DNA from 4 places in the Kitasatospora sp. NPDC059673 genome. Region 3 is predicted to be linked to each of the others. Evidence: riboswitches for the same ligand, from Rfam matches in the RefSeq annotation. Region 3 holds a riboswitch; each other region holds the start of a gene.
What was found. A riboswitch is a leader RNA that binds a small molecule or an ion and turns the genes downstream of it on or off. The one in region 3 is predicted to bind cyclic di-AMP.

Region 1: another riboswitch for cyclic di-AMP. It lies ahead of ACFV18_RS09590 (NlpC/P60 family protein); the one in region 3 lies ahead of ACFV18_RS14640 (transglycosylase family protein).
Region 2: another riboswitch for cyclic di-AMP. It lies ahead of ACFV18_RS15750 (peptidoglycan DD-metalloendopeptidase family protein); the one in region 3 lies ahead of ACFV18_RS14640 (transglycosylase family protein).
Region 4: another riboswitch for cyclic di-AMP. It lies ahead of ACFV18_RS10735 (transglycosylase family protein); the one in region 3 lies ahead of ACFV18_RS14640 (transglycosylase family protein).

The regions. Positions count from the first base shown of each region.
Region 1 is NZ_JBHWEN010000006.1:45,533-52,581, forward strand. It holds gene ACFV18_RS09580 (hypothetical protein) at 1-625, opposite strand, end outside; gene ACFV18_RS09585 (NlpC/P60 family protein) at 754-1,794, opposite strand; gene ACFV18_RS09590 (NlpC/P60 family protein) at 2,007-3,071, opposite strand; cyclic di-AMP (ydaO/yuaA leader) riboswitch at 3,082-3,263, opposite strand; gene ACFV18_RS09595 (NlpC/P60 family protein) at 3,600-4,634, opposite strand; gene ACFV18_RS09600 (NYN domain-containing protein) at 4,827-6,119, opposite strand; gene ACFV18_RS09605 (hypothetical protein) at 6,424-6,690, opposite strand; gene ACFV18_RS09610 (rhomboid family intramembrane serine protease) at 6,814-7,049, shown strand, end outside.
Region 2 is NZ_JBHWEN010000011.1:162,219-169,267, reverse strand. It holds gene ACFV18_RS15775 (biotin transporter BioY) at 1-453, shown strand, start outside; gene ACFV18_RS15770 (ribose-5-phosphate isomerase) at 524-1,009, shown strand; gene ACFV18_RS15765 (GNAT family N-acetyltransferase) at 1,077-2,330, opposite strand; gene ACFV18_RS15760 (PP2C family protein-serine/threonine phosphatase) at 2,500-3,711, shown strand; gene ACFV18_RS15755 (hypothetical protein) at 4,099-4,293, shown strand; cyclic di-AMP (ydaO/yuaA leader) riboswitch at 4,666-4,819, shown strand; gene ACFV18_RS15750 (peptidoglycan DD-metalloendopeptidase family protein) at 4,825-5,802, shown strand; tRNA gene ACFV18_RS15745 (tRNA-Gly) at 5,938-6,011, opposite strand; tRNA gene ACFV18_RS15740 (tRNA-Pro) at 6,161-6,234, shown strand; gene tig (trigger factor) at 6,438-7,049, shown strand, end outside.
Region 3 is NZ_JBHWEN010000010.1:137,032-144,080, reverse strand. It holds gene ACFV18_RS14665 (glycine hydroxymethyltransferase) at 1-396, shown strand, start outside; gene ACFV18_RS14660 (hypothetical protein) at 607-903, shown strand; gene ACFV18_RS14655 (tyrosine-protein phosphatase) at 1,169-1,852, shown strand; gene ACFV18_RS14650 (MFS transporter) at 1,954-3,438, opposite strand; gene ACFV18_RS14645 (MFS transporter) at 3,591-4,880, opposite strand; cyclic di-AMP (ydaO/yuaA leader) riboswitch at 5,295-5,464, shown strand; gene ACFV18_RS14640 (transglycosylase family protein) at 5,468-6,637, shown strand; gene ACFV18_RS14635 (CapA family protein) at 6,660-7,049, opposite strand, start outside.
Region 4 is NZ_JBHWEN010000007.1:9,968-17,016, reverse strand. It holds gene ACFV18_RS10745 (LacI family DNA-binding transcriptional regulator) at 1-358, shown strand, start outside; gene ACFV18_RS10740 (hypothetical protein) at 509-706, opposite strand; gene ACFV18_RS10735 (transglycosylase family protein) at 856-2,112, opposite strand; cyclic di-AMP (ydaO/yuaA leader) riboswitch at 2,097-2,270, opposite strand; gene ACFV18_RS10730 (hypothetical protein) at 2,769-4,775, shown strand; gene ACFV18_RS10725 (sirohydrochlorin chelatase) at 4,943-5,839, opposite strand; gene ACFV18_RS10720 (DUF397 domain-containing protein) at 6,188-6,430, shown strand; gene ACFV18_RS10715 (ATP-binding protein) at 6,536-7,049, opposite strand, start outside.

The sequences.
Region 1 (7,049 bases), on a different contig from region 3:
TGCCCTGGTACGCGTCCGCCGAGACGTCCATCCGGCGGGCGAACTGCTGGACGGTGAGCGGCAGTTCGAGCAGCAGCCGACCAGGCTTCCAGGGGCCCCAGACGCCTTCGACGGTGGGCATCGCACGGTCGGCGAGCGCGGCCAGGTCGGCCAGTTCGCCGTCCTCGCCGAGGCCCAGCACCAGGCTGTGCCGCCCGGTCGCGGTCCGGACGGTGCCCAGGTCCCAGGGCGCCACCGCGCCGGTGGGCACCTCCCGCAGCACCCGCCAGCCGGCCGGCTCCCGCTGCAGGTCGATCTGCCGTTCCAGCAGCGCCGGGTAGTCGTCCACGCCGGTGATCCGGTAGCCGAGTTCCGCGCCGACGGTCAGCCGTTCGGCGCCGGGCGCGGGCTCGGTGAACGTGGTCAGCCGCAGCGTGTACTCGGTGAAGCGGATCGCGGCGGTACGGACGAGCAGGTCCCGGTCGGCCTCCTCGGCGCCCGCCGCCGTCGGCAGCCCGCCGGGGTCGCGCAGCAGGATCGCGGCGGCCCGCCGTGCCAGCACCTGCGCCACGGCGTCCCGGACGCCGGACTGCACCGGCGGTCCGGGCGGGGCGGCGGCCGGACCGGTGGGCCCGGCGGGAATCACCCGGGGCAGCGAGAGCTGGGCCGCGCACCCGGCGGCGACCAGCAGGGCGGCGCGCCGGGACGGCGAAGCACCGGCCTGCCGCGGCGCCGGGGCCTGCGGCAGGTCGGTGACCAGGGGCTCGTGCTGGTTCAGACCCGCACCACCGAGTTGACCGGCATCGCGCTGACGCTCTCGTAGCGGACCCGGGCGCCGGGGTGCGGCGCGTGCACGACGACACCGCCGCCGGCGTACATGCCGACGTGGTGCCTGTCCTTGAAGAAGATCACCAGGTCTCCGGGCCGGGCTTCGGCGAGGCTCACCCGCCGGCCGGCCGAGGCCTGTCCCTGCGAGGTCCGCGGCAGGGTCACTCCGGCCTGCCGCCACGCCCAGTACATCAGACCGGAGCAGTCGAACGTGCTGGGGCCGGTGGATCCGTACACGTACGAGGATCCGATCTTCGAGACGGCTGCGTTCAGCGCGGCGGCGGCGCGGTCGGAGGCGGGGGGCTCGTTGCCGAGGTCGAACCGGCCGGCGCCACGGGCGGCGCGGGCGTCGTCGTCGTAGGCCAGCCGGTCGCGGTCGGCGGCGGTGAGGCCGCCCAGCAGCTGCCGGGCCCGGGCCAGGCGGGCGCGGACTTCGTCCTTGGCGGCGGCCAGCCGGTGCCGGGCCTGTTCCAGTTCGTCGAGCTTGACCGTGGTCTCCTGACGGCGCTGCTCCAGCCGGCGTTGTCGTTCGTGCAGGTCGCGCAGCGTCTCGTTCTGCCGGGCGGTGGCCTGGCCGAGGGAGCGGGCGCCGGCCAGGTAGGACGCCGGGTCGTTGTCGAGCATCAGCCGCAGGGTGGGATCGAGGCCCTGGGCGCGGTACTGGGCGGCGGCCACCGCGCCGAGGTCGGCGCGCAGCCGGTTGAGCTCGTCCTGCCCGGCGGCGACCTGGGTCTGCAGGGCGCCGGCCTCGCGCTGCAACCGTTTCTGCTGCTCCTGGGCGGCGTTGTACCTCTCGGATGCCTGCTCGGCCTCCTCGTACAGCTGGTCGACCTGCGCCTTGACGTCGGTGCGGTCGGGCGGATCGGCCGGGGCGGCGGCGGCCGGGGCGACGCCGAGGTGGATCGCGCCGGTCGCGGCGGCGGTGAGTGCCAGGGCTCGGGCGAGGCGTTGGACACCGGGCAGTGGGGGGCGACGGTGCACGGGCACGTGCGACGACTCCGTTCCTGCGCTCCGGCCTCCGCCGCCGCCCGCGGGTCGGGCGGCCGTCCGCACGGGGGGCCGGGGCAGAGGTTAGCGAGTCGGACGGATTCAGTCCAAACCCTGACAACTTCGAATATTCGACCGCGAATCGGACACCGGAACGAGAGCGGCCCGACACCCCTTGCGCGGGGTGCCGGGCCGAAGGCTCCGAGCGGCCGTCAGATCCGGACGATCTTGTTGATCGGCATCACGGTGGCGGACTCGTAGCGGACCTGCGCACCGGTGTGCGGGGCGTGCACGATCTGCCCGTTGCCGACGTACATGCCGACGTGGTGCTGGTCGCCGTAGTAGATGATCAGGTCACCCGGCTTGGCGTTGGCGATGTTGGTGCCGAGGCTGGTGCCGGCGCCCGCCTGGGCCTGCGAGGTGCGCGGGATCGAGACACCCGCCTGGGCGTACGCCCACTGCATCAGGCCGGAGCAGTCGAAGGTGGTCGGGCCGGCCGCGCCGTAGGAGTACCAGCTGCCCAGCTTGGACAGCGCGGCGTTCATCGCGGCACCCGCGTAGCCGGCCGGGGCCGGGGCGCTGAGGTCCGTGCGGGTGCTGTCGCCGCGGGAGGCGCGCTCGGCCTGGCTGCGGGAGGAGTCGGCGGCCTTGGCCTCGGCTGCGGCGAGCTCGTCGCGCTCCTTCTGGGTGAGCGTGTTGAGCAGCTCCCGCGCCTGGGCCAGCTTGGACTGGATGTCCTCCTTGTCGGCCTTGAGGGCCTTCGTGGTGGTGTCCAGTTCGGCGAGCTTCTGCTCGGCCTCCTTGCGCTGCCCGTCGAGCTTGGCCTGCTCGGCCTTGAAGCTCTTGAGCAGGTCGGACTGGGTGGCGCCGACCGTGTTGAGCGCACCGGCCTGCCCGAGGAAGTTGTCCGGGTTGCTGGAGAGCATCAGCTGCATGGTCTGCGGGATGCCGCCGTTGCGGTACTGCTCGGCCGCGATGGTCGCCAGGCGCTCCTGAACGGTGGTCACCTGGTCCTGCTGCCGGGCCAGCTGGTCCTGCAACTGGGAGACCTGCTTCTGCAGGTTCTGCTGCTTCTCGACGGAGGCGTTGAACGCCTCCGTCTTCACCTCGGCCTGCTCGTTGAGCTGGTCGACCTGCTGCTTGACCTGGTCCTTGGTGGGCGCCGGGTCGGCGTGCGCACCACTCTGGGCGGACAGCGCGACGGCGGTGGCGGCAGCGGCAGTGAGAATCGAGACCCGGGCACGGCCGACGGGCTTGGGACGGCGATGGGACGCCACGAAGGCGGACTCCTTCTTCCTCACACCGCCTACCGGGTGAGCTGACGGGTTCGGGCCGGAAGAGATGCCCTACAGCGCCTCACCGGCCACTGTCGCGGCCGACCTGGCGCCGATTCACCCCGGGGGAACGTGGTTCCCCGGCTCCGTTCGACAGCACCCCCGCAGGGGTATCCCCGTCGGCGGATCTCGTTCTGACGATCCGCCCGCTGCGTCACGGACTCGGCGGCGACCCCCACCGTCGCCCCCCTTGGGCGATCGACTCTGCGGCGGTCGAACTATGACCCTAGTAACCGATCCGTGATCCGTTCAAATCCTTGTCGGAAAAAAATCTGAATCTGAGTCAATTTCGATTACGAATCTGACCGAACGTAAGGGATCCGTTGCACAGTGCGTAGCATTTCCCACCGCCCACCCGAAAAACGCGACGCCCGGACGTGTTCGAGATCACAGCAGGATCTCGACCCGCCCGGGCGTGTCACAGCGCGTCAATTGTCGCCCTGAAGGGCGTATGTCCGGTTTGTCGGGCCGTCAGACCCGACGGATGGTCGAGATCGGCATGGCGTCGACCTTCATGGTCTTCACCACGTCACCGGTGTGCGGCGCGTGCACCACCATGCCGTTGCCGATGTACATGCCGACGTGGTGCCGGTCGCCGTAGTAGACCACCAGGTCGCCGGGCTGGGCGTTGTGCCAGTCGGTGCCCACGCTGGTGCCGTAGCTGCCCTGCGCCTGCGAGGTGCGCGGCAGCGAGACGCCGGCCTGCGCGTACGCCCACACCATCAGGCCGGAGCAGTCGAAGTTGCTCGGGCCGGTCGCACCCCACACGTACGGCGCACCGCGCTTGTCGAGCGCCTTCTGCACCGCGATCCCGGCGTAGCCGCCGGCCTTCGGAAGGTTGGCCAGGTCGACCCGCTCGGCACCGCGCGAGGCCGCGCCGTCGCCACGCGTGATCGACAGCCGGTCGGCGGAGGAGAGCTGGTTGAGCAGGCTCTGCGCCTCCTCCAGCTTCTTCTTGACCTCGTTCTTGGAGTCGTTCAGCGCCTGGGTCTGACCGTCCAGCTCGGCCAGGACGGTCGCCGCCTCCTGCTTCTGCTGGTTCAGCCGGCGCTGCTGGTCGTTCAGCGACTTCAGGGTGTCGGCCTGGGTGCCGGCGGCCTGGTCGAAGGAGGACGCCTGGTCCAGGTACTTGTCCGGGTCGGCGGAGAGCATCAGCTGCATCGACGGGTCGACGCCCGCGTGCCGGTACTGGTCGCCCGCCACCGCCGCCAGCCCGGAGGCCAGCTCGTTCAGCTGCTCCTGGCCGCGGGCCAGCTGGTCCTGCAGCTGGTCGGCCTGCTTGCGGAGCTGGTCGGCCTTCTCCTTGGCACCGTTGTACCTCTCGGCCGCCTGCTCCTGCTCGTCCATGAGCTTGTCGACCTGCGCCTTGATCTCGTCCTTGTTCGGCTGGGCCGGCGCGGCGTGCGCGCTCACCTGGGCCGACAGGGCGACCGCGGTCGCGGCGGCAGCGGTGAGCACGGTCACCCGGGCGCGACTCGGCTGCTTGGGACGGCGGTGGGAGGCCAAGGCGGTGCTCCTTCTTCCTCTGGACTCACCCGTTAGAGCGATAGTCCGGAATATAGGTTTGACGCCAGACCCTAGTGAAGTCCCTACCTCCGCGTCCACTCCCGGGGGGCTCCCGGATTCGCTTCTCCGCCCCTCTTCACCACACCGACACACTCCGGACGCCCCAATGACGCTGAGCGCCCGTCAGCACGTTCAGCTGCGCGACAGCCGGTTCAGCAGCAGAACCGAGGCCACCGGGCGGGCGCCGGCCTTGCGCACCCCGTCCGCGACCTCCTTGTCGGCGGAGACCACCACCACCGGCCGGCCCTGCGGCTCGGCCCGCACCAGGCGGCGGATCAGCTCGTCCGCGGTCTCCCCGGTCCGGCTGAACCGGACCCGCACGCCGCGCGGCGGGGCCATGATCACCGGAACGTCCAGGTCCTGACCGTCGAACACGCAGGTCACCTCGGCCTGGGTTCGCTGGGCCAGCATCGCCAGACCGCCCAGCAGCCTCAACCGCTGCTGCTCCAGCGGCAGTTGCGGGTACCCCGTCTTGGTCACGTTGTAGCCGTCCACCACCAGGTGGACCTGCGGAATGGCCAGCAGCTGGTCCAGCAGCGCCGGGTCGTCCTCGGCCAGGCCGCGCCGGGCCACGTCGTGCGGCGAGGCCGATCCGGGCTCCACCGCCTCCACCAGGTCGGCCGGGCGCAGCGCCGTCACCGGCAGCGCCAGCTCCCGCTGCAGGCCCTGCGCGGACTGCAGCACGGTGTCCAGCAGCAGCCGCAGCCGCATGTCCTCGACGCTGCGGCCCTCCCGGGCGGTGCGCCGCCCGGTCTCCACGGCGGCCTCCAGCTCGGCGACCCGGTGCCGCAGCCGACGGGCCTCGATCTCGGCGGCGCCGCGCTCGGCCGCGGCGGCGGCCCGGGCGGCCTCCAGCTCGGCGGCCAGCCGGCGGCTCTCGGCCTGCGCCCGACGGGTGTCGGCTTCCAGCGAGCGGACCTTCTTGCGCAGCGAGTCGGCCTCCCGGCGCACCCCTTCGGACTCGGCGCGGTGGCGCTCCAGTTCGGCGCGGGCGGCGGTACGGGCCTCGGCCAGCTCCTCCTGGAGCTTCTCGGCCAGCCGGGCGGCCTCGGCGGCGGCGCCTTCGGCGTCGACCCGTTCGGCCTGCTCGCCGGCCTCCTCGACCAGCCGGGCCCAGCCGGTGGGCCGTACCAGGTAGGCGGCGGCGGCCACGTCCATCGGGTCGGCGGCGGCCGGTACGGTGCCCGCCTCCAGGGCGCGTACCAGGTCGGGCTGGCCGAGCCGCAGCCGCTCGGCTATCCGCACCCGGAACGCCGGGTCGGACTCCAGCGCGGCGGCCAGCGCGGTGGCCGCGTGCTTGGCCCGCCGGGCGGCGGTGAACTTGGCGTACGGGCGCAGCGCGGCGGGCAGTTCGCCGGGGGCGATGCCGCCGAGCGCGTCGGAGGCGATGCCGACCACCCGGCGGCGCACGCCCTCGGGCAGCACCCGGCCGGCCGTGTCACCGCCGGCCTCCTCGGTGGCCGCCTCGGCGCTCTCGACGGGGCCGGTTTCCGGATCGACCGGAGCGTGCGCGGTCCCGTCCGTGCCCGCGGGCGCGTTCGCTGCCTCCGCCACTGTTCTCGGCTCCGATCCTGGTCCGGGCGGGCCCCGGCGGGTGCCGGGGGCGTTGGTGTCCGCCGCTGCTTGCAATTGTCCCGTCTACCGTGCCGCACCGACAGCACCCCACCGACGAGTCCGCCCCGCGCCCCGGTCCGGGGCGCGGACGGGGACGCGGGGCGGTGGAAGTGCGTCAGCCCTGCGCGGGGTCGCCGTCCGTGGGCTCCTCGGCGCCCGGGCGGGCCACCAGCTCGACCTGGTCCACGGCGTTGCACCAGCGGCAGCGCACCGACTCGATGGTCTCGGCGAGCACCTGGGTCTCCTCCACCTTCGACTCGCCGGACAGGTCGAAGTGCAGGAAGTCGATCACCCGGGCGGACCGGGTGACGTCGAAGCGGGTGAGGTTGCCGCACAGGGTGCAGCGCCAGCGGGTCTCGGCGGTCGGCGCGGCAATGGTCATCAGTGGTCCCTCTCGACTGGTCCCCGTTTACGGGCCTCCACCCTATTGCCTGTGCCTGGGCGGCCGGGTCACCGGTCCACTGCCCGGACGCTCACCCGATCGGAGCAGCGCCCGGTGTCGTGGGTGCGCCCCCGAGGAATGCTCACCGGCATGGTGCTCTCCGCCCCCGCCCGGGCCGGTTCGCCGACGGCCGGGGGGACCGCCCGCACCCCGGTCGTCGCCCATCTGCTGATCGCGCTGTCCGCGCTGGTCCTGGTGGCCGGCCCGGCCGGCCTGAACCCGGTGTACGGCAGTGGTGACGCCCGGATCTGCGCCGAGCAGCGCTACGAGCACCGCTGGGGCGCGGTGCCCGCCGAGCT
Region 2 (7,049 bases), on a different contig from region 3:
GTTCCCGTGCCGGGCTCGCCGGTGCCGGTGACCGGCCAGACCTTCGCCGCGCTGCTGGTCGGCACCGCGCTCGGCGCCCGCCGCGGCGCCGCCGCGCTCGGCCTGTACCTGGTGGCCGGCGCGGCCGGCCTGCCCTGGTTCGCCGAGGGCACCTCTGGCGCGGGCATGGCCACCTTCGGCTACGTGATCGGCTTCGTGCTGGCCGCCGCCCTCACCGGCGCGCTGGCCCGCCGCGGCGCCGACCGCAGCCCGCTGCACACCGCGGGCGCGATGGCGCTCGGCAGCCTGGTGATCTACGCGGTCGGCGTGCCGTACCTGGCCTACGCCCTGGACGTCCCGCTGGCCAAGGCCGCGAGCCTCGGCATGTACCCGTACCTGATCGGCGACGCGCTGAAGATGGCGCTCGCGATGGGCGTCCTGCCGCTCACCTGGAAGCTCGTCGGCCGCCGCTGACAACCCGTCGCCCACCGGGCCCGCCGCCCCTGCCGGGGTGCGGGCCCGGTGGCATGTCACACTCGTCTCCATGCGCGTCTACCTGGGCTCCGACCACGCCGGATACGAACTGAAGAACCACCTCGTCGAGTGGCTGAAGGAGGCCGGGCACGAGCCGGTCGACTGCGGCCCGCACATCTACGACGCCGAGGACGACTACCCGCCGTTCTGCCTGCGGGCGGCCGAGCGCACCGCCGCCGACCCCGAGGCGCTGGGCGTGGTGATCGGCGGCTCCGGCAACGGCGAGGCGATCGCCGCCAACAAGGTCAAGGGTGTCCGCGCCGCGCTGGCCTGGAGCGAGCAGACCGCCGCCCTCGGCCGCGAGCACAACAACGCCAACGTGATCTCGGTCGGCGGCCGGATGCACACCCTGGACGAGGCCACCAAGTTCGTCGAGATCTTCCTCAACACCCCGTACAGCGGCGAGCCCCGGCACACCCGCCGGATCGAGATGCTCTCCGAGTACGAGACCACCGGCGAACTGCCGCCCGTCCCGGCCCACCACCCGCAGGGCTGATCCGGCCACAACGCACCGCGCCCGCCCGGGAGTCGTCCCGGGCGGGCGCGCGCTTTCCGGCAGCTGATCAGAAGTTGTGCGGCAGCCAGGGCTCCAGGCCCGAGCGGAACGCCGCCGACACCGGCTCCAGCGCCCCCGGCCGCAGCTCCCGCACCAGCCCCGCCGCGGCCAGCGCCACCAGCGAGGTGCCGCCCAAGTAGGCCGAGCCCAACTCGCGGACGTCCAGCTCCAGTTCGGCCGGCTCGTCGGTCCGCACGCAGGAGGCCGGCTTCCCCGGCGCGGCCGTCAGCCGCCAACGGCCCGCGTTCCACGGGCAGAACGCGTCGGTGACCTCCAGCACCACGTCCACCGGCTGCGCCCAGCCGCGCGCCTCGAGCGCCTTCGGCAGATCCACCAGCCGCACGAACATGGCGTCCACCAGCCGGGGCGTCAGATGTCGGACGTCCGACACCAGGTGCAGCAGCGGGTCGTCGGCCGGCAGGTTGAACGCCTCCACCCGCTCGGTCAGGTCCAGGTCCAGCAGGAACTCCCACAGCCGGGCGTACACCCAGGGCTGCTCCGCCTGCACCGTGCGGACCCGGACCACCCCGGCCGCGCCGCGCTCGTTCCACTCGCTCTTCACCGCGTACCTGGCGTAGCCGAGCAGCTCACCGGTGGCCGGGTCCTCCGCCACCACCGACTGCAACGCGGAAAAGCCCCCGCGGGACTGAGGCGCGTCCAGCACCGGCAGCTTCTCCCAGCCGGGCAGGCGCAGCAGCATGCCCGGACGGCCGGTGGCGAGACGGGCGTACAGCTCCTCGCAGCGCGCCAGTTCGGCCGCCGGATCGACCAGCCGCAGCACCACATCGCCACGCCGCTCCGGGGTGTGCACCCGCACCCGGCCGCGGGCCATCGACACCACCGCCTTGCGGGTGGCCTGCCCGTAGCCGAACCGCCCGTAGATCGCCGGCTCGGACGCCGTCAGCACCGCCAGCGACTCCCCGGCCGCACGCACCTCGTCCAGCTGACGGCGCATCATGGCGGTCAGCGCGCCGCGCCGCCGGTGGGTGGGCAGCACACCCACCATCGTCACACCCGCCGCCGGGACCACCGCGCCGCCCGGCACCACCAGCCGGAAGCTGAACGCGGACGCGGTGCCGACGATCCGCTCGCCCTCGCAGACCGCCAGCGAGCGCTCCACCTCCGTCAACTCGTGCCACAGCGCCCGCTCCTCGGGTGCCTCGCCGGCCCCGCCGAAGGCCACGTCCAGCACGTCGTACCAGGTGTCCCACTCCTCGGCGCGCAGCGGCCGTACGGACAGATCGGGGTGTCGAATCGTCATGAGGCCCTGCCTACCACCCGATCCGGAACCGCGCGACCGATTTGTCGCGCCCATGCCGTCACCCGATATCCGGCGCACGGCCGAAACCCGCCGGAGCGTGCCACCCCCGTTGCACTCGGTGCCACCGGGCCGTCGACGCGCGCACCGGCGGTGGATAAGGTCGGTCCCCATGGCCGGCAGTGCGCGCCCCAGAGCGACGGGCCGGGACGGCGGACCGTCCCGCGAGCCCGTGACGGCCCGGCTGCGCGCTGCGCTGTACCGGGCCCGACGCAGGCTGCGCCGCACCGGCGTCGACTACTTCCGCGGCGACGGCGCCGACTGGTGGGCGTTCGCCGCCCTCGCCCTCGCCGTGCCCGTCCTGGTGCTCCTGAACATCCTGCTCCCCGACTGGGCCCCGCCCACCGCCCTGGTGCTGCCCGTGCTGGCCGGCGCGCTGCTGCTGCGCCCCGGCACCCTGGTGCTGCTGTACGCCGTCGCCGCCGCCGGACTGATCACCGAATCCCTGGTGCACACCGGCGAACGCGTCGCGAGCGCGCGGCCCGAGGCCTACACCCACGGCGTCACCCCCGGCTCCGCGTTGGTGGTCGGCGCGGTCGGCGTCGCCGGACTGCTGGTCGCCCAGTTCCGCCGCCGGATCGGCGTGCCCTGGCGCGGCGGCTCCACCATGCTGTTCGACCTGCGTGAACGGATCCGGATCCAGGGCCGCTTCCCGCACCTGCCCGACGGCTGGCACACCGACACCGCGCTGCGCCCGGCCGGCGGCCAGTCCTTCTCCGGCGACTTCATGGTCGCCGCCCGCACCGGCCCCGGCGGGCGGATGCTCGAAGCCGTCCTCGCCGACGTCTCCGGCAAGGGCATGGACGCCGGCAGCCGCGCCCTGCTGCTGTCCGGCGCCTTCGGCGGCCTGCTCGGTTCGCTGCCCGCCCACGACTTCCTGCCCGCCGCCAACGGCTACCTGCTGCGCCAGGACTGGGCGGAGGGCTTCGCCACCGCCGTCCACCTGGTGGTCGACCTGGACACCGGCGAGTACGAACTGCTCTCCGCCGGCCACCTGCCCGGCATGCACCGCCTCGCCGGGGCCGGGTACTGGGAGGTCAAGGAGGCCGAGGGCCCGCTGCTCGGCATCTACGACGAGGCCAAGTTCGAAGGGGTGCGCGGCACCCTCGGCCCCGGCGACCTCCTGATGCTGTGCACCGACGGCATGGTGGAGATCCCCGGCCGCGACCTCACCGAGGGCATGGACCGGCTGATGGGCGAGGCCGACCGGCTGGTCGCCACCGCCCCCGGGGCGGTCCGGTCCGGCGCCGCGGTCCGGCTGATCGACACCGTCGCCAAGCACGTCAACGACGACCGCGCGGTGCTGCTGATCTGGCGCCGCTGAACTTCCGTCAGGTGCAGACTCGGTGAGCGCGGAGTGTCCACGGAGTGTCAAACCCGGGCGATGATCTTCGGCCAATTCCGGTACGCCGCCCGGGCCGGGCGCCGATGCCGGATCTGCCTGCCGGTTTGCCGCGCCGGCCAGCACCGACCGCCGCCCGCCGACGGGTTGTCAGAACCAGTCCGCTATCGTCGCGGTCGGCGAAAATCAGTCCTGCCAGGCGGGTTCGGGCACCGAGCGACCGGGCAAGTCCTTTACGCACTCAGCACGAGAGACCACACTGAGTCCGGATGGAGTGGTGGGGACACGGGGGGCAGGGGCCGGTTTCCGCCTGGGAGCCAACGCCGGCTTCCACCGAACCCCCGCCATGAATCGAGGAAGTGAGTCCCGGTGGCCTTCTCCGTCTCCGCGCTTGTCCTGTTCGGCATCATCGTCGCGATCTTCATTCGCAACAAGCAGCTGAAGACCGGGCACGCCATCGTCGCCGCCCTGTTCGGCTTCATGCTCAGCCAGTCGACCATGGCCGGCCCGATCCAGCAGTTCCTCACCTCGGTCTCCAAGGCCATCGCGTCGATCGCGGGCTGACGGCCTGTCGGCTCCCCGGCGGCACGCCACGACGGGCGGGATGCACCCCCGCGCCGTCCATTCGGCCTGCCCGCGGGTGACCAGGCTCACCCGCGACGTCACGCCAGGTCCGCGCCCGAACGCGCACGGTGGCCGAAGTCGCCCACCGTGCGGGGTTCGTACGCGCACCGTCATGATCCCGTACGCGCACCGCAGTGGCGGTGTCGGCACAGCGTGACCTGGTGGATCGTCAGCCCCTTCCCGATCCCGGGAGCGGGGCCGATCGGCGTTTGCCAGCCTCACGGGCCGTGGGATTTGCTTCCTCCGCAGCCCGGCCAGCGACCGGGCGGGCCACCGGACGGAACGCCTAGTCCTGCCGTCGTCCGGTGCCGACCAGATACCACGCCACGGCAGGAGCGGGGGAACCACAGGTAAGTCGCCGGGCCCGGGAACAACCGGGAACGGCTCGGGGTGAAGCCGCAGTTCCGCGGCCGGGCAACTCTCGCCCGAACCCGACAGCTCACCTCGCAGGCGTCGGAGAGGAACGCCTTCATGTCCGCTCAGGGCAAGCACCGCAAGCCGCGCCTGGCCACCATCGCCCGGATCGCCATCGCCACCGGTGTGGCCGGCGCCGCGATCGGCCTCCCGGTCACCGCCGCCTCCGCGCACACCTCCACCGACCAGGCCGGCAGCCGCCCGGCCACGGTCACGGCGGAGGCCACCCCCGTCGCCGACGCCGCCGCCCCGCACAGCTACCGGGTCGCCTCCGGCGACACCCTGTCCAAGATCGCTGCCGCGCAGCACGTCGACGGCGGCTGGGAGAAGCTGTACCAGGACAACCGTTCCGTGGTCGGCGGCAACCCCGACCTGATCTTCCCCGGCCAGAAGCTGGCGATCAACGGCCAGGCCGCCGCCCCCGCGAAGGCCCCGGCCGCCAAGTCCACCTCCACGGACACCGCCGCCGCGCCGAAGGTCGCCGTCAAGCCGGCCGACACCACCAAGCCGGCCGCCACCGGCACCGTCAAGTCGGCCACCACCGGCACCGTCAAGGCCCAGCCCGTGCCCCCGGCCCCGGCCGCCGCCGCGGTCACCGCCGTCCCGGCCGCCGCGAGCACCAGCGCGTCCGCCACCTACGTCGCCCCCGCGCCGGGCAAGGTCACCACCGGTTACAAGGTCGCCGGCTCCAACTGGGCCTCCGGCTACCACACCGGCATCGACTTCCCGGTCGCCACCGGCACCAGCCTCAAGGCCGTCGCCGCGGGCACCGTGGTCTCCGCGGGCAACGGCGGCGCCTACGGCAACCAGGTCATCATCAAGCTGGCCGACGGCAAGTACGCCCAGTACGCCCACCTGTCCTCGATCTCCGTCTCGGCCGGCCAGGCCGTGACGGCGGGTCAGCAGATCGGTCTCTCCGGCGCCACCGGCAACGTGACCGGCCCGCACCTGCACTTCGAGATCCGCACCACCCCGAACTACGGCTCCGACATCGACCCCGTCGCCTACCTGGCGGCCCACGGCGTCAACGTCTGATCCCCGCCTCACCCCCCGAAGGCCCCGCGCAGCCACCCAGGCTGCCCGGGGCCTTCGGGCTGTCCAGGAAGCGGCGACCGCGCCGTGGAACGGCAACGGCCCCGACTGCGTTGGCAGTCGGGGCCGTTGGCCGCGTGGAGCGGGTGACGAGAATCGAACTCGCGTGACCAGTTTGGAAGACTGGGGCTCTACCATTGAGCTACACCCGCAAAGGCGTACCCGCACCGCGTCGCGGTGGCGAGGACTGGATCAGGGTACCTGGTCGAGCCGGTGGATTGCACACTCCTTCCGCGTTGTCGGCTCGCGAATATCGCCCCGGCCGGAGGCGGCCCGACGTGTACTCTTCTGCTCGGCACCACGGGGTGTGGCGCAGGTTGGTAGCGCGTCCGCTTTGGGAGCGGAAGGCCGTCGGTTCGAATCCGGTCACCCCGACCGTGCGGCAGGGTCTCGTCCGTGGGCGGGGCCCTGTTGTCGTTGTGGGGCGCGGGCCCGGTGGGCCTGCTCCGGCGTGCACCCGGTGCCGGGCACAGTCGCTTTCGTGGTACCGGTAGGATGGACCGCTGGCGGTAGTACGGACAGCATTGCAGCCCCAACCGCCTATCGCCCTGACCGCAAGCCCCCTAGGAGACCTAACCGTGAAGAGCGCCGTCGAGACTCTGAACCCGACCCGGGTTCGACTCACCGTCGAGGTGCCCTTCGAGGAGCTCAAGCCCAGCCTCGACGCGGCGTACAAGAAGATCAACCAGCAGGTCACCGTCCCGGGCTTCCGCAAGGGCAAGATCCCGAACCGGGTCATCGACCAGCGCTTCGGCCGTGGCGCGGTGCTGGAGGAGGCCGTCAACGACGCGCTTCCGCGCTTCTACACGCAGGCCGTCGACGAGGGCCAGATCGACGTGCTGGGCCAGCCGGACATCACCGACATCGCCGGTGTCGAGAACCTGGTCGACGGCGGTGACCTGAAGTTCACCGCCGAGGTCGACGTCCGTCCCGAGGTCACCCTGCCGGACTTCGCCGAGATCGCCGTCGTGGTGGACCCGGTCGAGGTCACCGACGAGGACATCGAGAAGTCGCTGCAGCAGCTGCGCGAGCGCTTCAGCTCCGTGAAGGATGTCGAGCGCGCCGCCGCCGAGGGCGACGTCGTGGTCATCGACCTGGAGGCCAAGGTCGACGGTGAGGTGCCGGAGGACGGCACCGCCACCGGCGTGAGCTACGAGATCGGCTCCGGCCGCCTGCTGGACGGCATCGAC
Region 3 (7,049 bases):
CTGAAGCGCGGTGCCCGCCTGGTGACCGGCGGCACCGACAACCACCTGGTGCTGGCGGACGTCTCCTCCTACGGTCTGACCGGCCGCCAGGCCGAGGCGGCGCTGCTGGACTCGGGCATCGTCACCAACCGCAACTCCGTCCCTCAGGACCCGAACGGCGCCTGGTACACCTCCGGCATCCGGCTCGGCACCCCCGCCCTCACCACCCGCGGCCTCGGCACCGCGGAGCTGGACGAGGTGGCGGACCTGATCCACACCGTCCTGTCCGCGACCTCCGCCGCCGGCTCCTCCAAGGCCCAGTACGTCCTCGACCCCGCCGTCCGCGACGCGGTCGCCAAGCGCGCCGCCGACCTGCTGGCCGGACACCCTCTCTACCCCGGCGTCACCCTCTCCTGACCACCTCCCCCTGCGCCCCCTTCGGACGCTCCCCGCCCGGGCCTGCTGCCTTCTCTGCTGCCTTCTCTGCTGCCATCTCTGCTGCCATCTCCTGCCGCGGCCCGGGCTCGCGGGCCTTGGCCAAGTCCCTTGCCCGTCAAGGCCAACGGTGACGCGGGCGATTCTGCTGACGTCCCGCGCACCGCGCGTGTGCACCGCAGGGGGCCAGCAGTGCGATGGACGATCGGCCTTGCCCTGCTGGCCGCCCTGGCCCTGACGGGTCGGTGGGTGGCGCACTTGGTCACCGACGGCGGGCCGCCGGTCGGCGACCGGTGGGCCCGCAGGGGCGCCGGGCTGCCGTTGGACCAGGCGACGGCCTCCTACGGACTCGACCTGCCGAGCGAGGCCATGGACCTCCGCCACCTCGCCCGTCTCGACCCGGAGAATGGCCGGCTGCACCTTGCGGTGGCGCTGCGCAGTACCCGCGCCGCTATGACCGACTACTTGGAGCGAAACGGCACGGCCTGACGGCCGTCCAGGTGGCCCACCTGGACGGCGGCGCTCACGAGCACGGCAATGTGGTGGACCACCCGGCCTGGGCGGCAGCACCGCAAAGCTTCCTGTGGTCGCGGTCCGCTGAAACCCGCCACCGGCACCGAATCGACCCGGGCGGCGGTCGAGGTAGACGACCAAACCATCCGCGAGCACACCGCGGTGGTCCTGACCGTCGGCCCCACCCGAACCCCCGATCCCCGCAGCAGACCGTACGCCAGTGCCGCCTAGGATGGCCGCCATGATCGCGGACGAACCGACAGCACCGGAAGTGGACGTATCCGCCGTTCCCGGGTTGCGCAACTTCCGGGACGCTGGCGGGATCGGGGCGCTGCCCCGTGGGGTGCTGTACCGCTCCGGTGCGCTGGACCGCTTGACGCCCGAGGGTACCCGGACGCTGCTTGGCCTCGGTGTGCGCACCGTCCTCGACCTGCGCAGCCCGCCGGAGGTCACCGCCCGTCCGGACGCGCTCGGCGACAGCGGCATCCGATACCTGCACGTCCCGGTCTTTGCCGAGCAGCACTGGCCGGACGAGCAGGCCGAGTTGTACCCGTTGATGGCCGAACTCGCCGGGCGCCCAGCCGTCGCGGCAGTCCGGACCTTGCTGGCCGCCGAGCGCCGGGCCGTCCTGGTGCACTGCGCGTCCGGCAAGGACCGTACCGGAGTGGTGGTCGCGCTGGTGCAGTCGCTGCTGGGCGCCGGGGAACCGGAGATCCTCGCCGACTTCCTGCACTCCAACACGGCGCTGGGACTCACCGACCCCGACCCCGACGTCCCCGGCCACGCCACCCGCCCGGTCGCGGCCGTCCACCTGCGACGCGCCATACTCTCCCTCCGCTCCCACCACGGCACGCTGGACGAGCACCTCCGCACCCACGGCGCCCGGACGCCCGAACTCGCCGCCCTGCGCGCCGAGTTCCCCTGAGCCCGACCCCGGGGTCCGACCCCGAGGGCGACCCCGAGGCCGCTGCCCCTCGCCACCGGCGGCAGGACCCGCCGGCGGCAACACCCGCCGCTGAAGGCTGGTCAGCGGCGCGGGTGGGTCTCGTACATCCGCACCGCCACGGTGACACCGGCCGCTGCGGTCAGCGCGGCAACCGCCCAGATCGCGGTGGTCACGCCGTACGCGTCGGCGAGAATGCCCGCCACCAGCGCTCCGACCGCGAAGCCTCCGTCACGCCACAGCCGGTAGACGCCAACGGCACGCGCCCGCCAGGCGGGGTGGGCGACGTCACCGATGACGGCCAGCAGCGTCGGGTAGACCATGGCGGTGCCCGCACCCAGCAGGGCCTGGGCGGCGGCCCACACCGGGAAGGTCGTCCCGACCGCGACCAGGCCGAGGGCGACGGCCTGCAGCAGCATGCCCGCCGTGATCAGGTGCTTGCGACCGATCCGGTCGGACCACCAGCCGGTGAGCATCTGCCCCGCGCCCCAGACCGCCGGGTAGAGCGCGGCGAGGATGCCGATCCGACCGATCTCCAGCCCGTGCGCGGCGTACAGCAACGGGAAGATGCCCCAGGCGAGGGCGTCGTTGAGGTTGTTGACCATGCCTGCCCAGCTGGCACTGGACAGCGCCCGGTCGCCGAGGCTGGTGGTGCGGGCTATTCGGGCGGTGCTGAGCCTCGCCTGGCTGTCGCCCTCGCCCCCGGCATTCGCACGGACGGTGACCGTGCCCTCCGACGCGGCGCCGGCGGCCGCTCCCTCCGACGCGGTACCGGTGGCCGCGTCCTCCGACCTGGCGGTGACGACCACGCCCTCCGACGTGGCGCCAGCGGCTGCTCCCTCCAGTGACGCGTCTGCCGTGGCCCGGTGGGCGGCGGCCTCCGCCCGGGCGTGCTCGCGCGTTTCCCGGACGGCGGCGACCGTCAGGCCGAGGCCGAGCGCGACGTAGGCCGCGCCGAGCAGGAACGGCTGCGGGCGCAGGCCCCAGTGGGCGGCGATGGCGCCGGTGGCGGTCGCGGTGACGGCCACCGCGAGGTAGCCCGCCGCTTCGTTCAGGCCCATCGCAAGGCCGCGCCGGGCCGGGCCGACCAGATCGATTTTCATGATCACGGTGGTGGACCAGGTGAGGCCCTGGTTGACGCCCAGCAGCACGTTCGCCGCGACGATCCAGCCCCAGGTCGGGCCCCAGGCCAGCATCGCCGGTATCGGCAGGGCCACCAGCCAACCCGCGATCAGCACCGGCCTGCGCCCGTACCGGTCGGAGAGGGTGCCGGCGAAGAAGTTGGTGATCGCCTTGGTCGCGCCGAACGCCAGGATGTACGTCAGCGCACCTGTGTAGGCGGACAGGTGGAAGACCTTGTCGGCAAGCAGCGGCAGGACCGTCCGCTCCTGACCGAGCATGCCGCCGACCAGGGCGTTGACCGCCACCAGCAAGCCGAACTGCGCGAGGTTGGCGCGCAGCCCGAGCCGGATCGGCCGGCCACCGGGCCCGCCGGGCGGGGTGGTGCGCGCAGCGGCGGTCGGCGCGGCTGCCGGGGGTGGCAGTGGGCGCTGGGCCTCGACGGACATGGATGGCTCCCGGGTGGTGCGTGGGACGTCGTGGTGCGTAGGACGGGGTGGTGCGTGGGACGGGGTGGTGCGTGGGACGTGGTGGTGCGTGGTGCGATGCTCCGCGGGCGTTGACCGGGCGAGGCGTACCATCCAAAGCGTATTCCAATCTTTCATGGATTATCGGATAGTGCATCGACCGGGGGTCGCGCAGGCAGCTTCCGGACGGCCGGCAGAGCAAGGAGAACAAGGGCGGCAGGCACTGCCAGCGCGGTCATGCCGAACAGCGTCCGGTGCACGCCGATCCCGTCCGAGAGCGGTCCTGCGAGCACCAGGCCGAGCGGCATCAGTGCCACTGCGATCAGGTGGTCGTAGGAACTGACCCGGGACAGCACCTGCTCGGGTATGTGCACCTGGAGTGAGGTCTCCCACAGCAGGAAGAACAGCGAGACGCCGACTCCCGTACAGGCCTCCAGCAGGGCGATCACCGCGACCGGAGCGCCGGATCCGATGATCAGCGCCTGGCAGGAGGCAACCGCCATCGCGACGGCCGCCACCGCCATTGGTCGGGCCGGTTTCAGGCGGTAGGCGCAGACGTCACCAACGATCGAGCCGAGGCCGAAGGCGGTGACCACCACGGCCCAGGCGCCGGCCCCGCCCCACTCGCGATCCGCCAGGACCGGGCCGAGCACGAACACGGAGGGCAGCACCACCACGTGGTAGATCGCAATCGCGAGCATGCCCGACCACACCCAGGTCCGTTCGCACACCTGCCGCCAGCCGACCCGGAGTTCGGCCAGGAATCCGAGCCGCTCGGCGCGCTCCGCGACGGCTTGCCCGCCCACTGTGCCGAGCCTCGCCAGTACGGCGGCGCTGGCCGCGAAGCTCAGGGCGTCCATCAGCAGGGCACCGCCAGGCCCGGCGACGGCGACCAACGCGCCGGCCAGCACCGGCCCGATCACCAACCCCACGGAGTGGACGAGCCCGCGCAAGGCATTGGCCTCGCCAAGCCGTTCACCGGACACCAGCAGCGGGATCAGCCCCGTGGAGGCGGGCAGGAAGAATGCGTCCGCCACCCCGAACACCACCATCAGCAGCGCCAGCACCCCGACCCGGGCCGTCCCGGTGAGCAGCAGCACCGCGACGGCCGCCTGGACCGCGCACCGCACCAGATCGGAGGCCAGCATGATCCGCTGTCTTGGCATCCGGTCCGCCCACACGCCGCCGACCAGCACGAACACCAGCATCGGCAGCAGGCCGGCCGCAGCCACCAGGCCGACATCGGCGGCCGACCCGCCGATCGACAGCACGGCGAACGGTAGCGCCACGAACGACACCCTGTCGCCCAGGACGGACAACGACTGACCGACGAACAGACGGGCGAACTGACGCTCCACCCGGAGCACTTCAGGAATCAGCACAGCCATGGGCACCTCCACAGCGGGTCGGGGAACAGCGATCACCGCGATGGTAGGAAGCCTCCGAAGTGGCTGTCGCGCGATTTATCCACAACGCCCCCAATGCGCCGATTTCGCTCAACTGCCTCGCTTTTCAAGCCACTTGAGGAACCCTCGACACCCAACCGCCCAAGCGGGGCTGTCCGCCTTCCCCTCCACCCGCTCCCCCAATCCCACCGATCGGCCAGACTTTCGCAGCCGACCACCCGATCACCCCATCGCCCGACTGCCCGACCACCCATCGCCCGGCCGGCCGACCGCCCGCCCGGCTGCCCGGCTGCCCGACCACCGGGCTGACGCAACTCGGCCGTGACATAGGCGCGATGAGCTTGTGATTACTCCGTTCGAGTGATTAGGCTCGATCCGGCCCGCACCGCCGGGCCCCACGCGCGGCAACGCCGAACCCTGTCCGCCGCGTTGCCGGGTCGACCACCACAACCCTTGGACAGGGACGGGGGAACCAGGTACGTCGCCGTCCCCCACGGCTAGGGGTGAAGCCGCCCGCACCGGCTCCGACCGGTACGCGGCGGCCGGGCCTTCCTCCCGGTCCGAACCCGACAGCTCACCTCGCAGGCGTGCGGAGAGGATCGGGCATGCTCTTCACGGGTTCCGGGCGCCATCGTCGGCAGAGCCAGGCGGAGAAGGCAGCCGAGCGGGCGATCGCCGCAGCCGGCGTCGCCGGCGTCGGCCTCGCACTGCCGCTGCTCGCCGTGACAAGTGCGCAGGCCGCACCGAGCACGGTCTGGGACCGGGTCGCCGACTGCGAGAGCGGCGGCAACTGGAGTTCCGACCCGGGCAACGGCGTGTACGGCGGCCTCCAGATCACCGCCCAGCGCTGGCTCGACTACGGCGGCACCCAGTACGCCGAGCTGCCCAGCGGGGCCACCCGCAGCCAGCAGATCGCGGTCGCCGAACGCATCCTGGCCACCGAAGGCCCGCAGCCCTGGGCCTCGTGCGCGGACTCGGCGGGCCTGCGCACGGTCAGCGCCCCCGGTGTGGTGGACGACAACGACTCGGCGGACGAGGCGGGTTCGCTGCGCGGCGCCCGCGGCATCGCGGCCGTCAACACCGCCTCGGACGGCACCGTCGCGCCGCGGAACGCCACTCCGGTGTTCTCCGGCCTGCCCGGCTACGACCCGGTGTACCACGTGTACTGGTACGAGAAGAACGGCGGCTGGTTCTGGACCAGCCACCAGAGCCTGTACGAGCGCTACATCCAGCTGACGCACCCCCAGCCGCCTGCGGCCACACCGGCTCCGACCGCCACCCCGGACGGCCGGACCGTCCCGACTGCTCCGACCGCTCCGACTGCCCCGGCCCCTTCGAGCGACCAGAGCACCAACCCGAGCACCAACCCGAGCACCGACCCGAGCCCGAACCCCACCACGCCCACCGGCGACCAGACCGGCAACGGCAACGGCGCCGAACCCGGCAACGGCACCAACCAGGGCCAGGGCCAGGACGGCAAGGGCAACAGCGGCAACCAGCAGCCCACACCGTCCACCCCGGATCAGCCCACCACCCCGCCGTCCCCGAGCACCTCCGCCCCCGGCAACGCGCCCGTACCCCCGTCCACCGAAACCCCGTCCGCCACGACCCCGTCCCCGCAGCCGTACACCGTCGGCCCGGGTGACACGCTGGCGAAGATCGCCCGCACCCACGAGCTGAACGGCGGCTGGACCGGTCTCTACCAGAGCAACCAGCAGGTGGTGGGCGAGAACCCGGACCTGATCCACCCGGGCCAGGTGCTGAACCTGGGCTGACGGCCGCCCGGCCCGGCCGCCGTCACTTCGGGACGGCGGCCAGTCCGGTGCAGCCGCGCAGGCCGTCGCGGCGTTGCTGGGCGGCCTTCGCCGCGCCGCCGGTCTGCGGAACGGGCACGCCCCGCCCGTCGATGTGGGCGGGGGTGAACGTTTCGCCGGTGACCCGTCCGTCGGTGCTGATGGTGAGCGTGGTGACGCCGGTCTCGTCGGAGGCGGTGTAGTTCGAGGTGCCGTACCAGAGGAAGTTGCCGAAGCCGTACGCCACATAGGTGTTTCCGAGCATGCCCGCGCCGAGCATGGTGTGGGCGTGTGTGCCGACCACGGCGGTGGCGCCGGCGGCGGCGAGCTTCTTGGCGAGGGCGCTCTGTGCGGCGGTCGGGCAGGCCACGCCTTCCTCGCCCCAGTGCAGGTA
Region 4 (7,049 bases), on a different contig from region 3:
CCACACCCTGTTCAGCGTGGAGGGCGGGCACGCCGCCGCCCAGGCGCTGCTCGACAAGGGCTGCACGGCGATCGTCTGCGGCTCGGACATGATGGCGCTCGGCGCGATCCGCGCGGTGCGCCGGCGGGGACTGTCGGTGCCGCAGGACGTCTCGGTGGTCGGGTTCGACGACTCGCCGCTGATAGCGTTCACCGAACCGCCGCTGACCACCGTGCGGCAGCCGGTCGAGGCGATGGCCACCGCCGCCGTCGACGCCCTGCTGGAGGAGGTCGGCGGAAACCCGGCGCAGCGCTCGGAGTTCATGTTCCAGCCGGAGCTGGTGATGCGTGGCTCCACCGGCTCCGGTCCGCGCAACTGAGCTTGTTGGTGCGGTAGTTGCGGCCCTCGTTCGTTCGTCGGACGGGGGCCGCAGCGGTGTTCGGCCGGAGAGCTGCCCTGTCGCGGCGGTAGGCGGTGCCGAGGGCCTCTCGGCGTAACGGGTGTTGGCTCTGCGCCGGGCGTTGCCGGGTCAGTCTTCGACGGACGGGGCCGGGCCGGCGAAGCGTTCGCCGTCCCGGCTGCCGCCGGTGCGCGCCTGGGTGCGGCGGCCGGTGGACAGGTAGTCGCGCACCAGCAGCTCCACCGCGTCCTGCGGGCTGCTCACCCCGAGGCGCATCATCGCCTCCAGCGCGAGGTCCGCGTCCAGCGTGATCGTCACCTTCGCCATCGCACACCGCTCCAGGGTCTCGGGACCGCTTCCGGCCTTTGGCCTTCGGCCGAGAATAGGCCGCTGCCCCCGGAGCCGACCAGGGTCCCCGAGGGCAGCGGTGTCCGCGGTGCGGTCACCTCATGCGCGTGTGCGCGGTGTCAGGCGTTTCAGACCCGACCGGCGAAGTCCGGCGCCCAGTTGGCGATGGTCTCGGTCTTCACGCCGGACTTCGGGTTGGCGGCCTCGACGTACTTGCCGTCGCCGATGTAGATCGCCACGTGGTAGACGCCCGAGTTGGCGCCGTTGTTCGACCAGAACAGCAGGTCGCCCGGCTGCAGGCTGTTCAGCGAGACCCGGGTCGAGTAGTCGGCCTGGTCCGCGGCCACGCGCGGCAGGCTGATGCCGGCCTGGCGGAACGCGGCCTGGGTCAGGCCCGAGCAGTCCCAGCCGCCGTTGCCGGTGCCGCCGTAGATGTACGGCTGGCCGACCTTCGACAGCGCGAAGTCGACCGCCGCGGCCTTGGAGCCGGTCGCCTTGAGGGCGGTGGTGGCGGTCGTGGCGGTGGTGGCGGTCGTGGTGGTGGCGGGCTTGGCGGGGGTGCTCGGCTGCGCCGGGGCGGGGGTGCTCGGCGCCGGGGTCGAACCGGAGGACTTGCGGGCCGGGGCGGACTGCTTGGCCGGGGTCTCGGCGACCGCGACGTTGCCGAGCGCCAGCTTCTGACCCGGGTAGATCATGTCCGGGCCCTTGGTGAGGACGGAGCGGTTCAGCTCGTAGAGCTTCTCCCAGCCACCCTCGACGTTCTGGTGCTGGGCGATGGCGGACAGCCAGTCGCCCGCCACCACGGTGTAGCTGCCGGCGGCCTGGGCGCCCTGGTCGGCCTGCGGCTGGGCCGGGGCCTGCGGGCGGCTCTGGGCCTGGCCCTGACGCTGCTGCGGGGCCGCCTGCTGGGTCTGCTTCGGAGCCTGCGGCTGGGCGGCCGGCTTCGGGGCCTGGGTCTGGGCGGTGGTGGAGCCCGTGGAGGTGTTGACCTGCGGGGCGGCGCCGCCCTTGGTCAGACCGGCCTGGACGGAGCACACCGGCCAGGCGCCGGGGCCCTGGGAGGCGAGCACCTTCTCGGCGACGGCGATCTGCTGGTCCTTGGTGGCCAGGTCGGCGCGCGGGGCGTAGGCGGTACCGCCGAAGGCGGCCCAGGTGGAGGCGGTGAACTGCAGGCCGCCGTAGAAGCCGTTACCGGTGTTGATCGACCAGTTGCCGCTGGACTCGCACTGCGCGACCTTGTCCCAGGTGGCCACCGACGCGGCGGAGGCGGTACCCGCGGCCAGGCCGGGAACCGTGAGGCCGATGCCCACCACACCAGTGGTGGCGATCAGACGGCGGGCGCGCTTGGCGCTGATGGGCAGCATGAAGATGCGTTCCTCTCCCACGCCTGCGAGGTGAGCTGTCGGATTCGGGCTGGAGTTGCCCGGCCGCGCGCACCTCTCGGCGCGCCCGGCTTCACCCCAAGCCCCGGACCGGTCCGTCAGGACCGCCCCAGGGCGACTTACCTGGTTCCCCCGCCCCTGCCGCGGTGCGTTTCGCATGAGCCGGCCCACCCGGCGGCAGGATTCGGCGTTCCGGGCGAGCTGGGTCCGTGTGTCCACGAACGTGGGCAGGAGATTAAGCGGATTTAAGGACGATTCGCAAATTCCTGTGACGGCCGTCACCGGGCCCGGAAAATGCGATCAAGGAATTCCGGACGAACTCCGCTGTGCGTGGCCGGAACTGGGCTGCCGTCAGGAAGTTGTCGATCTTGTGCCCGTTTTGGGTGGTTATGGCACTTGTCAGGCGAAAGTTCACTTCTGTGGTTGTTTGGGAGTCAGTCGATGGGTGATTTGTGAGCTTCTGTCCACTCTGCTCCGGCGTCCAGGGCCCATTGCTGACGGGTCATGGAATTGCCCCCGTCACCCATTTCTGCCGAACTGGTGGATGACGGTACGTCAGAATGCTTAGTCGCCTCGGAAGTCGCCGATTTCCACCGAACCCGCCACCTATGCTGCCCCCGACGATTCGGAGTCCCTGCGCGTTTCGGGAGGCGGCCATCGTGGAGCAGTGGGAGAACGGGCGGCACCGGCGGCCGTTGCTGGGCCGGCGGCGAATGCTGACCTGGCTGGCGGTCGGGACGGTGACGGCCGTCGGTGGGGGAGTGGTGCTGCGGCAGTCGCTGGCCGGGGCGGAGCCGGTGGCGGGGGCGGTGGACCAGGGCGGGCGGAGGTGGTCGGACGCCAAGGGGTGGGGCGGGAAGGTGCCCGGGGCGGGGAGTGCCGTGCGGATCACCGACAAGGTGGTGCTGGACGGGGACGCCAAGGTCGGCTCGCTGCTGATCGACACCGGCGGGTCGCTGGTGTTCGCCACCGACCGGTCGCTGACGCTGGAGAGTACCGGCAACGTCGAGGTCCGCGGCACGCTCGCGCTCGCGCCCGAGGCGGCGCACACCCATACGTTGCGCTTTCCCGACATCGACGAGCGCCGTTTCCAGGGCGGCGGCATGAGCGTCGTCGACACCGACACCGGCCTGTGGGTCACCGGCCGCGGCTACCTGCGGCTGGACGGCGCGCCCCGCACGGCGTGGGTGCGGGCCGCCACCGAGCTGAAGGCAGGGGACGCCGTGCTGAAGCTGGCGGCCGCACCCGAGGGCTGGCAGGTGGGTGACGAACTCGCCGTCACGCCGACCGCGCCGCCCGACGCCGAGGGCTTCTCCGATTCCTACGACCTGGTGACGGTCCAGCGGGTGGACGGCCCGAACGTCACCCTCACCGCTCCGCTCCAGCACGCCCACCCGCGGGTGAGCCTCGGCGGCGGGGCGGTGTTCGGCGCGGAGGTGCTCAACCTGACCCGCAACGTCCGGGTCGAGGGCACCGAGCAGGGGCGGGCGCACGTCCATCTGACGTCCAGCCGGCCGGCCGACGTCCGGCATGCGGCGCTGCGCCGGGTCGGGCCGCGGGCGGTGGGGAAGGAGAAGTGGAACGGGCAGCCCGTGAGCGAACCGGTGCTCGGACGGTACGGGCTGCACTTCCACATGCTGCTGGACACCTCGCGCGGCACGGTGGTCGAGGGCGTGGTGGTCCGCGATGCCGGCAGTCACGCGTTCGTGCCGCACAACAGTCACGGGATCACCTTCCGCGGCTGCATCTCCCACAACACCTTGGAGGACGCGTACTGGTGGGACGGCCCGATCGACACCCGCACCCCGCAGGGGCCGTCCGACGACATCGCCTACGTGGGGTGCGTCGCCTCCCGGACGGTGTTCGAGCCCAACCCGCGCGGCTACCGGCTGACCGGGTTCAGTCTCGGCGCGGGCACCGGCTCCTCGGCGAGGGACTGCGTGGCCGTCGGCGTGCAGGGCGCCACCGGTGCCTCCGGGTACGAGTGGCCGGAGACCAGCGAGGGAGTGTGGACGTTCGAGAACTGCCTGGCGCACAACAACCTGGAGAACGGCATCTTCGTCTGGCAGAACTCCGAACACCCGCACACCGTCACCCGGTTCGCCGCCTACCACAACGGCGGCTGGGGCATCGAGCACGGCGCCTACCTGAACGACTTCGCGTACACCGCGTCGGTGCTGTACGGCAACGCCGCCGGCGGGATCGCCGTCCATGCGCTCGGCCGCGACAAGGGCACCGTGTTCGACGGGCTGCTGATCGACGCCGCCGGGCAGTCCGACTACGCGGTGGCCACCCTCAAGCACCAACTCGACGGCGAACTCGTCACCTTGAGCCGCAGCCGGCTGACCGGCCACCGCAAGGCCGGGGTGGCGTTCCGGGCCACCGGGGACGGCAAGCCCGACGACATCGCGGTGCTGGACTGCGAGTTCGGCGACGGCCCCGAGCTGTGGCTCGACCCGGACGCGCCCGCGCCCAAGCAGATCCTGTTCCGCAGGGCCGGGCAGTCGGAGACCCTCGCGCTCGGCAAACCCCGCCCCGGCCTCGCCGCCGGACCGTGGAGCGCCGCCACCAGCCCCGCGACCGCGCCCACACCGCCCCGTCAGGTGGAGCTGCCCACGCTGAAGTTCACCGACGGCGCGCCGCGCACCGGGCGCGTCACCGGCTGAGCGCCCGCACGCGTCACCGGCCGGGCGCGTTACCGTCCGGGCGCCCGCACGCGTCACCGGCTCGGCGCCCGCCCGTACGCGTCCAGGGCCTGGGCCGGAACGAAAGCACGACGGGCGGGAACGCGTCGATGCGCTGCTCCCGCCCGTCGCGGTCCTCGGGTGACGCGTCAGCGCGCCGCGTGCGCTCCCGGCGTGGTGCGCTGCTCGGCGGCGGCCTCGGCGGCCTCCAACTGCTCCTGGGTGGGCTCGGGGAGCGCCGCCAGGTAGCTGGAGGCGATCAGCTGAGCCACCGTCGGGTAGGCGCCGATCGGGGCGGCGCTCGGGCAGCCGGTCTCCTCGGCGGCCGCGGCCAGCAGCTCCGGGTCGGCCTCGGGGCCGATCACCAGCGGGGCCAGCGCGGGGCGCTCGCAGCCGGTCGACTTCAGGTGCGCGACGGCCGCGGCGACCGAGCCGGGCACGTCCAGCGCGGCGGGGACCACCGGCACGGCGAGCCGGGCGGCCAGCAGCACACCGGTGATGCCGGCCGCGGCCGCGGCCTCCTCACCACCGGTGGTGGTCAGCACCACGCCGTCGGCGGCGGTGGCGATCGCGAACAGGCGGGCGCGGTCGGCGCGGGCCAGGTCCGCCTCGGACAGGCGCACGTGCACCGCCTCGGCCAGCAGCGGGTGCGGGCCCAGCGGGTCCAGCACCTGGGCGCCGGTCTCGGCGGCCGACTTGTGCAGCTCCGGCAGGAACTCGTGCGGCCCCGGAACCAGCGGCAGCACCACCGGCGCGCTCCGGCCGGCCTCCGCGGCCGCGTTCAGCAGATCGGCCACCGTCGAGGCGTCCTCGCCGCCCAGGTAAGCGGCCGTCACCTCGATGCCCGGCTGGTCGCCGCGCACGACGGACAGCAGCTCGTCGACGACCGGACGGGTCTCCGGCCCGGCGACGGCCGGAACCGCCAGCACCAGGGCAGGCGAACCGGCCATGATCTCGGGGCGCTCGGGACGGCGGTGGCGCCCCCGCGCACGGGAGCCTGGCGTACGGACGGGCAGTGGCGCGCCCGGGATGGCTGCGGTGCTCATGCGCCAGATCGTAGGTCATTGCCCAGCGTGCCTTGCAGCCGGATGCCGACAGTGGGCGGCTTTCCGCCAGGAAGTGACGGTCATCACAGCGCGAGTTGTGACTGGCTGTGAGGCGTGGGACGGGCGGTGATGATCGACAACGCGCTGACGGCTGTGTGCGGACGGTCATGGATCGGATTCCGATTCGCCCGGCTGTGTCCGCTTACGCACCGTCAATTGCGTTCTCGTGAAGGCTTGGTGACGGCATCGGCACGTTCTTCTGCACGGGAAATATCCCATGCTGATGCACGTGCAGCCGAGCTATCATCACGTCAAGTGAGGCATTCACCAGGGTCTGGGGAGAAAACGATGGGTGAGGCGTACAACGGCATGGCGGCGACGGACCTCGAGGGCGTGGTCTGGCAGAAGAGCGGCTACAGCAACTCGAAGGGCAACTGCGTCGAGTTCGCCGCGCTGCCGAACGGTGACGTCGCGATGCGCAACTCGCGCTTCCCCGACGGGCCGGCGCTGGTCTACACCCGGGCGGAGATCGACGCGATGCTGCTCGGCGTGAAGGACGGGGAGTTCGACCACCTGGGCAGCGCGCTCTGACGGCGTGTCAACGGCCGTACAGTCGGGCCGTCGTGGGAGATCCCGCGACGGCCTTCTTGCTTTCCTGGTCTCGGCCGCGGAGGAGAGAAGAAGGGGAGCGGCGCGTCAGGCGGAGCGGCGGTGCCGGCCGAGGTTCGGCAGCGGGGGCTCGATGGCGGCCTGCGACGCGGGGGCGTCGAACAGTGCCCACACCACCTTGCCCGCGCCCGCCAGCGGGTGCCAGCCCCAGGAACGGGAGAAGGAGTCCACCAGGTGCAGGCCGCGGCCGGACTCCGCCACGAAATCGGCCTCGCGGGCGATCGGGCCGGCGCTGGACGGGTCGCTCACCGCGCACACCACCTGTGGGGCCCGGTGCACCAGGCTGATCCGGATCGGCAGTGAGCCGACGGCCGGTTGCGGAGTGATCTGGGCCGGGACGCGGGACGGCTCGTGCTGGCCGAGTGCGTGCCGCAGCGCGTTGGTCACCAACTCCGAAGCCACCAGGGCCACATCGTCGAAGAGATCGCCGAGGCCCCAGGTGTCGAGGGTGATCCGGGCGAACTCCCGCGCGGTGCGCACGGCTTCGAACCGGGGAGCGAGGGTGCAGCTGACCACATGCGGGTCGGTCGCCACGGCGGTA